2 regions of the Bifidobacterium sp. MSK.17.10 genome follow, and region 2 is predicted to be linked to the other one. Evidence: riboswitches for the same ligand, from Rfam matches in the RefSeq annotation. Region 2 holds a riboswitch; the other holds the start of a gene.
The links. Region 2 has a riboswitch for thiamine pyrophosphate ahead of KSX58_RS01995 (hydroxyethylthiazole kinase). Riboswitches for the same ligand answer to the same signal wherever they lie in the genome.

Region 1: linked by a shared signal. The riboswitch ahead of KSX58_RS04200 (ECF transporter S component) and the one ahead of KSX58_RS01995 (hydroxyethylthiazole kinase) in region 2 are both predicted to bind thiamine pyrophosphate.

Annotation. Positions count from the first base shown of each region.
Region 1 covers NZ_JAHOJD010000004.1:50,462-54,915, reverse strand. The annotation lists gene KSX58_RS04210 (aldo/keto reductase) at 80-1,087, shown strand; gene KSX58_RS04205 (TenA family protein) at 1,221-1,922, opposite strand; gene KSX58_RS04200 (ECF transporter S component) at 2,002-2,616, opposite strand; TPP riboswitch at 2,648-2,751, opposite strand; gene KSX58_RS10590 (DUF4839 domain-containing protein) at 2,722-3,081, opposite strand; gene KSX58_RS04190 (hypothetical protein) at 3,080-3,391, shown strand; gene KSX58_RS04185 (acyltransferase) at 3,553-4,454, opposite strand, start outside.
Region 2 covers NZ_JAHOJD010000002.1:124,131-128,584, forward strand. The annotation lists gene thiD (bifunctional hydroxymethylpyrimidine kinase/phosphomethylpyrimidine kinase) at 1-466, opposite strand, end outside; partial or broken gene KSX58_RS01990 (thiamine phosphate synthase) at 601-1,350, opposite strand; gene KSX58_RS01995 (hydroxyethylthiazole kinase) at 1,483-2,367, opposite strand; TPP riboswitch at 2,358-2,471, opposite strand; partial or broken gene KSX58_RS02000 (MerR family transcriptional regulator) at 2,649-3,058, opposite strand; gene KSX58_RS02005 (aldo/keto reductase) at 3,320-4,195, shown strand; gene KSX58_RS02010 (flavodoxin) at 4,192-4,454, shown strand, end outside.

The sequences.
Region 1 (4,454 bases), on a different contig from region 2:
GCGCAATGTTGCGGCACGACAAACGGACGTGTATGTTGATTGCGGATACGACATGAGCAGCATATTCAAAGGAGAAAACATGCTCGAACCGACCACCGTCTATACGCCATCGCCAAACCGATACGACAGCATGACCTACAACCATGCCGGCGAAAGCGGCCTCAAACTGCCGGCCATATCCCTCGGCTTCTGGCACAACTTCGGCGACACCACCCCATACGACACCATGCGCCGCATCGTGTTCACCGCATTCGACAACGGCATCACCCACTTCGACCTGGCCAACAACTACGGCCCCGAACCCGGATCGGCCGAAAAAAACTGCGGACGACTCCTGCACGAATACTTCCACCACCACCGCGACGAACTCATCATCAGCACCAAAGCCGGCTACGAAATGTGGACCGGCCCCTACGGCGACCTCGGCAGCCGCAAATACCTGCTCGCCTCACTCGACCAAAGCCTCAAACGCCTCAACCTCGACTACGTGGACATCTTCTACCACCACCACATGGATCCATCCACACCACTCGAAGAGACCATGGGCGCGCTCGCCACGGCCGTGAACAGCGGCAAGGCGCTGTATGTGGGCCTGTCCAATTATGATGGCCCCACACTCGAGAAGGCCACCGCCATTTTGGATGAGATGCATGTGCCGTTCATCATCAACCAGAACCGTTACAACATCTTCGACCGCACCGTGGAACGCAATGGGCTCAAGGAGACCGCGCACCGTCTTGGCAAAGGCCTTATCACTTTCTCCCCGCTCGCCCAGGGACTGTTGACCAACCGGTATCTGAACGGCGTTCCGGCGGACAGCAGAATCGCACATGACGGACGATTCCTGCAGCAGAGCGCGTTGACGCCGGAACGGCTTCAGCAGATTCGCGACCTGAACGATCTGGCCGCCGAGCGTGGACAGACGCTCGCCGAAATGTCACTGGCTTGGCTGCTGCACGACGGCATGGTGGCTTCGGTGCTGGTCGGAGCGTCCCGTCCACAGCAGCTGATCGACAATATCGGTGCGCTTAGGAACACTTCGTTCAGCGACGAGGAGCTCCGCCGCATCGACGGGATCTCGCTGTAGACGGGCCGCCCTCGCGCGGCAGCCGCGCACGAGGAAATCGGGCTCCGGACGGAACCGCAACAAATGAGCCTGGCGTGTACGACATCGATCGTACGCGCCAGGCTCATGGCTTATGCGGTCGTGGATCGCAGGCTCACTCCTGCGGGTAGGAGTCGTCGAAGAAGCGGCGCTCCAGATGCACGATGGTGCGGAACACTTCGGCTTCCGGACCATCGATGGAGCAGTATTCGTTGACCAGGGAGATGAGGTCGCCGACCCACTTGCGGAAGTGCGCGCCTTCATGCAGGTCGACCCAGCCCTTGTGCACCGGCACCTGCTGGATGACGTCGGCATCGACGGTGCGCTTGGCCCATGCGAGGTACAGCCATTCCATGCAGCAGATCGCGGTGATCAGTTCCGGCCAGCTCTTGTCGGACAGGCTGTCGAGGTATGCGCCGTACTCCTTGTTGGCCGGGGTCGGTTCGGTCGCGTCGTATTCCTCCTGGCCGACGTGATAGGCCTCGAGGAAGTGCTCGAAGTAGGTGGCCTCGTTGTCGGCGAACCACTGCGATTGCGCCGCGAGCATGTCCTTGGTCTCCTGACGTGGAGCGAGTTTGATGAGACGTGCCATCATGCCGTTGTTATAGAACTTGAAGTCCTGAATCAGATACGCCTTGAGGATGGATTCCGGCAAGGTGTCGTCAAGCAGCTCGCTGACGAAACGCGAGTTGATGGCGTCGTACCAGTCCTCGGTGTTGAGCATGTACATGAGGTCGGCGACGGAGCCGGCTTCCGCGCCCAGCCAAGCGTAGTCTCCGCTGGCGGGTTTCGTTGCTTCTGGAACGTGGTTGGTCATGATTTTCTCTTTTCTTGGATACGCCGGCGGACGGCCGGCATGTTTTCTATGTTTGTTGTTGGATTGTGAGTTGCGTGGTTCAGGCCACGACGTCGGCCTTGCCGGATTCGAAGCGGTCGAGCACGCCGGTTTTGGCGAGCGCCTTTTGTACGAACCACATGAGCGCTCCGCCGAATACGGCTCCGGAGATGACGCAGCAGACGGTGAACACGACGCCTTGCAGTGTCGACCAGCCGGCGGTGACGACCCATTCGTACAGGCCATTGGATAGGCCGGTCAACGCGCCGGCCAGGGTCACGGTGAGCAGGTTCCACTTGCGGTATACGAAGACCGCGAAGCCGATTTCGGCGCCGAGTCCTTGGGCCATGCCGATCAGCAGTGCGTGCGCCACGCCGAATGGATTGCCCAGCAGCGTTTCGATGACCGCGGCGATGGTTTCGCCGAAGAAGGCCGCGCCGGGCTTGCGGATGATGATGGCCACGAGCGGGCCGGCGAACAGCCACATGAAATGGAAGAGTCCGCCCAGTCCCGGGGTGAGGCTGTCGAACAGGGCGGTCGGGACGGCGTAGATGAAGTCCCAGGCCCAGAAGATCACGCCGGATGCGACGGCAACGATCGCGGCCACGACGATGTCGACCACACGCCATTTGACGTTGGGTTTGCGAACTGCGGAAGACTGGTTTTCTTCAGTCATAAAGGTATGTGCCTTTCTCTTATGCAAAGGCACGGGAAGTAGAGAGACGTCCGTGCGCCGGCATTATCCGGTATACGTTCATACGGTTGAAGCGGTCGCTTCCTCTCAGCCATAATGGCCCCCGTGTCCGCAAGCGATATTACATGGTTCGGCGCGTTTCCAGGCTGGTATTCCACATGTCGGCCAAAAGTCTCGTGAAATGGAAAAATGGGTTCCGTGTTTTTCCGAAAGTCCTGAGCCTTCGGAAAAACACGGAACCCATCGATATGCGGGAAAGCCGCTGTCGGGATTGTATTTGTCCACTGTTGCTTTGATGTGGACGTTCTGTCCTTCGCGCACGAAGGCGGGAATGCCGACCGAACCGTCGTGGAAATCGCTCCAGACGATTCCTTCGAATCTGAAACTAAGGGAATCATAATTCAATTGACATGCCACGAATACCGTCTGCGTCGGATCAGAGTCCATGCCTGTTGCGGCGTCCATCGTTCTCGGCTATGCGGGCGTCGGCGAGGCAAGCATCGAACTTATCCTCAAGACGGTCGAAGAGATTCTGATAGCTGTTGATACTCATAAACATGTAGGATGTCCTGTTCCGTTTGATGATGACGGGCGCACGGTCGCTTTGGGCAGCACCGCGGCGGTGCGTCCGTTGCTGAGCTCGCTGAGTGAACTACGTACCAACTCCATCTCCCTGATGGTATTTGACGGGCCACGACAGGACACCGGGCAGGTACGCGCTTCCGTGGATGCCATGTTCCAAAGTGATGGCGACTGACTTGCCGTGGCCGGACATGTTTCCGCGGATCAGTTTCCGAATGCACGCCTTGCCGCGGAACATGCCGAACATGTCCTCGCAGGAAGCGTATACCGGTCGCTCAATCGCCATTCATGCAAACCGGCGATTCCGCCTAAAGCACCATGCGCAAGCGGAATACATCAGGCTTCCCTTTTCGCCTTTCCCAGCCTCCTTGACAGTCTGGTAGCAGGCCGTTCCACGGCAAGATAGAACGCCTCCGCCACCAGAAGGCACAATGCAAACAAAACCATCGGGCGCAATAGACCCTGTACGGGAATGTACGGCACAATCCAGTCGCGGACGGGAAGATGGGTCAGATACAGGCTGAATGAAATGCGCCCCAGCCAACGGACAGGTGGCGTGGAAAGCAGGTCGGATACCACGTTGCAGGTAAGTGCGAACACCACCAATATCAGGCATCCGCACACGGCCAAAGGTTGGGCGACAATACCAGGCAGCAAACCGAAACCGCTTTGGCAAACCAAGACGATGCCACACAGGGCGAGCGGTACGGCAACGACGTCGCGCATCGTCTCGCGCCCGTTGTCCGTAAGCCGTTTCGCCAACGCGACGCCAAGCGCGAACATGGCCATGTGACGCAACGGCGGCCACTGCGTCCACTCCGACAACAGCACGCATACGAGCGCAATGGGTGCCACGAATCGCATGTCGGTGGCGATGATGACGTATACGGGCAGGGCGAGGCTGAAAAGCAATTCCCAGCACATGCTCCATGATGGCAGGTCGACCATTGCCAATGTGGAACCGTCCACTCTGGTGCCGGCGGTGGTCATTGAAAGCATGTCGAGTTGGGTGAGCAGATTGTGTAGCCAGACTGATGGCGAGGATGTGCTGAACGCGTTTGCGTATTCTTCCGCTTTCCACCCCATGTGCATGGCGATTGTGGAGACGATACAGCAGATCCCGATTGCCGTGCAGGTGGGGATGGCGAGTCTGGCGATGCGACGCAGCTGGTAGCGAGGCCAGTTGTATGTGTCGATTCCGACGCGTAGCGGAACGATGGAAAGTACAAGTCCGCTGA
Region 2 (4,454 bases):
CTTGCTCTACGGCCAAGTCGCACAGTACCTGGGTCTCCGGCATGTTCGGCGTGATCACGGTGGCCAGCGGGAACAGTTTGGACGTCAGCGCCGCGATGGCATCATCCTCGATGAGCTTCGCGCCGGACGTGGCCACCATCACCGGGTCGAGCACCACGTTCTTCGCGTTGTGCGCGGTCAGACGGTCGGCGATCACGGTGATGAGCTCGGCGCTGGACACCATGCCGATCTTCACCGCCACCGGCGGAATGTCTTCGAACACCGCGTCGATCTGCGCCGCAAGCATTTCCGGGGGAGTGTTGGTGACCATCGTCACGCCGGTGGTGTTCTGCGCGGTCAGCGCCGCGATCGCGGTCATGCCGAACACGCCGTTGGCGAGCATGGTCTTCAAATCCGCCTGAATGCCGGCACCGCCGGACGAATCCGATCCTGCGATGCTCAATACCGGTGGCAATGTGCTAGTCATGGTAACTCTCCTTATTAGGCTCACTGATTCATTGATTATCTTCACTGAGCTCACTGATACAGTGTAGAACCACCCTTGCGGAACTTCTCGCTCATCTCAGCGGGCTTGTCGATTTCCTGTACGACGGACTACTTCACACGCGGCGCATAGCCGTGCTTCGCGTCGCCGCGCACCGCCTTCCAGCGCGTCACCATTTCGCGGGTGGCCGCTTCCGGATCGTCGGCACCGGCGATCGCGGACACCACGAACCAGCCGGCCGCCTTCGAACGGGCCAGCATCTCCATATCGTCGGCATGTACGCCGCCGCCGACCACTACCGGGAACTCGCTCGCCGCGCAAATCGCGTTGATCTGTTCCTCGTCAAGCGTGTGCCCGGAACCGTCGTTGCCGCCCACGGAAGCCTCCGGCTTGGTGGTGGACACATGTAGCGGGCCGGCGCCGATGTAGTCGATGCAGCCGCTCGGCAGCTCGTTGATAAGCTTCACCAGACTTTCGGTCTCGGCGGACAGGCCCACGATGGCATCCTCGCCGAGCAGCGCGCGAGCCTCCTGCGGTTCCATATCGGTCTGGCCGATATGCACGCCATCCACCTTGATGCCCTTGTCGCGCGCCTGCCACACCACATCCACGCGGTCGTCGATCACAAACGCCACGGAATCGGACTTGCCGCTGTTCTTGATGACCTGCGCGATATCGCGGGCCATTTCGGTGATATCCTTCGCATCCGCGTTCTTGGCGCGCAATTGGATGAACGTCGCGCCCCCACGCAACGCGTCATCCACCACATCCGTCACCGGCCGGCCCTTGCAATCCTGCGGACCGACCACGAAATACGCGCTCATATCAAAGCAGTCGCGCATCGAGGCGAATGGATAATTATTCATTGGTTTCCCCTTTGTTGTTCTTTGGGTAAGTGCTCCAGAAGAAGTCTTGTTATTTTCCGTCGCACCGCACTGAACGTATATATTCCGTATATACGATTGCGATGGTGCGAAACCATCCACGGAACGTTGCGGTCAGTTGGTTTCGATGATGTCGGACGCGGCCACCTGATCGGCGGTGACGTTCCACAGCGCGTCGAGCAGCGCCACCTGGAACGAACCGGGGCCATCGGATTTGACTTCGGCGATTTCGGACGCACGATCATACAGCAGCGACGCGGCAAGGGCGGCGACCAGCGGCTCGGCCACGGCAAGATACGTTGCGGTCACGCCGCCGAGCGAACAGCCGGCGCCGGTGATCTTCGTCATCATCGCGCTGCCTCCGGGCAGGCGGAACGTGCGCTCGCCGTCGGTCACCAGATCAACCGCGCCGGACACCGCAACCGCGCCCTTGCCGACGGGGGAGTGCTTCGCCAAATGGCGGGCCACACGTTTGGCCGCGTCGATGGCCGCGTCGACCTCGTCAACGGCCTCCACTCCAGCCGGACGCGTGGTCGGATCAGTGCTGTCGGCGTCGGCCAGCCCCCACATCGCATCAAGCGCGATGACCTCGCTCGCATTGCCGCGCACAATGGTCGGAGGCGCGTCACGGAACGATTCAAGAATGAACGTGCGTGTTTCGCCAATGCCCGCAGCAACCGGGTCTAGCACCCACGTCTTGCCGTTTTCGTGCAGTTTGCGCGCGATTTCCGGCAGCGCGTCCTTGAAGAACGGCAGCAACGTGCCCACGTTGATGTAGTTCGATCCGGCGATTTCGGCGGTGGCGATCACATCATCCGGCAGATAGCTCATGGCCGCGGTGCCGCCCGCCGCAAGCTGTGCGTTGGCAACGAGATTGATGGTCACGAAATTGGTGAACGACTGCGCCAGCGGCGTCTGCTCGCGTACGTCCATGACGGCTTGTTTGATGGCGGCACGCAATGCGCCGAGTGCGTCATTGGCGGATGAGTCATCGCTCATGATCTGCTCCCTACGTTGGTCCTAACCAACAGGTTCAAAGGGTCAGGCGTTCATGCCTATCTCAGCTTGATGGACTTGGCCATCAAGCACCCCCGCATGTTTACAACAGTGCTTAATCTATCTACGTCCCTTGACAGGCGCGATTTCGTAGGTGATTTTGGGCTTCCGTAGGTGGTTGCTGCCGGATAAGCATCGGCGAGATGCCTGGAATTAGGCGTTTGCTCGTGTCCGGATTCGAAGCTGATCGCCTACGGAACGCAAAAATCACCTACGGAACGCAGTCAGTCGCTTTGCGTCGTGTCGATGACGTTGCTGCAGTATGCCGTCCTGCCGGCAGTCACGTCGGCGTAGAAGCGCTGTTTTTCATCGATGTAGGCGATGGCTTTACGCAGTTCCTCCATTGCGTCTCCAGATGCTCGCGTTTTTCGGCAAGGATTTCCTGACGTTCCGGTATCGATGACTCACCTTCAAGACAGAGCTGCGTGTAGTGCCGCATCTCCTTGATGCCCAGACCGCAGCGTTTGAGGCATGTCAGGTCGTTGATCCATGCGATGCATCGCGCGTCGAAGACGCGTCGGTTGTTCTGGTCTCGTTTGAGACCGGGCACGAGTCCTGAATTGCAATAGAACTTCAATGCTTCGTAATTCATGCCGGTTAGTTTGCAGGCCTGCTTCATCGTATAGGTTTTCATGTTCTTATGGAGTGGCACTGCCGTGATTGCTATACGTGGCTCCTTTCGGACGCTGCGCGGCAGGACGTTCGGCGGGTGCCGCCGGATGGGGTCGGGCTTGAGGCGCATTGTTCTTTTTTGTTTGTACCTATCATGTCACATTTCCGGTTATTAATACCGGTAGATAGTACCGGCGTGCCGTAATTTGACCGGTAGCAGCTACCGGATTTTATCTTGGGGGTCAGAACGGCATACATGCCGGCACTGAATACCGACGAATTTATGGAAGGAAAAACAGTGGAATACGTGAAACTTGCCAACGGTGTTGAGATTCCGAAGATCGGATACGGCGTCTTCCAGATCAGCAAGGACGATGCTCCTCGCTGCGTGCGCGAGGCCATCGAGACCGGGTACCGCCATATCGACACCGCACAGTCGTACTTCAACGAGGCCGAAGTCGGCCAAGGAATCAAGGATTCCGGTATCGATCGTAAGGATCTGTTCCTCACTACCAAGATCTGGATCAGCAATTACGGCTATGAGAACACGCTGAGGTCCGTCGATGTGTCCTTGAAGAAGCTTGGCACCGACTATCTCGATCTGGTGTTACTGCACCAGCCGTTTTCCGATACCTACGGCGCGTGGCGTGCACTCGAAAAGCTCTACAAGGACGGCGTGATCCGCGCCATCGGCGTGAGCAACTTCTATCCGGACCGTCTGGCCGACATGGTCGCCTTCAATGAGATCGCCCCGATGGCCGATCAGGTCGAGACTAATCCGCTCAACCAGCAGATCGAAGCTCGCAAGAACATGGTCAAGCGGGGCGTGGCTCAGGAAGCATGGGCTCCGTTCGGGGAGGGCATGCAGAACATGTTCTCCAATCCCACCCTGGCCAAGATTGGCGAGGTACATGGCAAGTCCGTCGCGCAGGTGATCCTGCGTTGGCTCACCCAGCGCGACATCGTCGCTCTGCCCAAGTCCACGCACAAGGAGCGCATGGAAGAAAACCTGAACATCTTCGATTTCCGGCTCTCCGACAGCGAGATGACAACCATCGCGGGCCTTGACACCAAGACCAGCATGTTCTTTCGCCACGACACCCCTGAGGCGGTCGACCGCTTCGTCGGTTATGTCAAGGAACGTGCCGGCCGCGAATGATTCCGGCCCATGACATGGTCTGTGCCGGCAGCACTGTGTATCTGGGCTTCCCGATTTGGTGGATGGCACCTGTTTGGCTGGTGAACGATTCCGTCAAATCCAACGATTTCGCAGGTAAGACGATCATTCCGTTCTGCACTTCCGCCAGCTCCGATATCGGCAACAGTGCATCCACGCTCCAGAAAATGGCAGGCAGCGGTACATGGCTTACCGGGCACCGTTTCTCGGAATCTGTTTCCGAGGAGGACGTGACCGATTG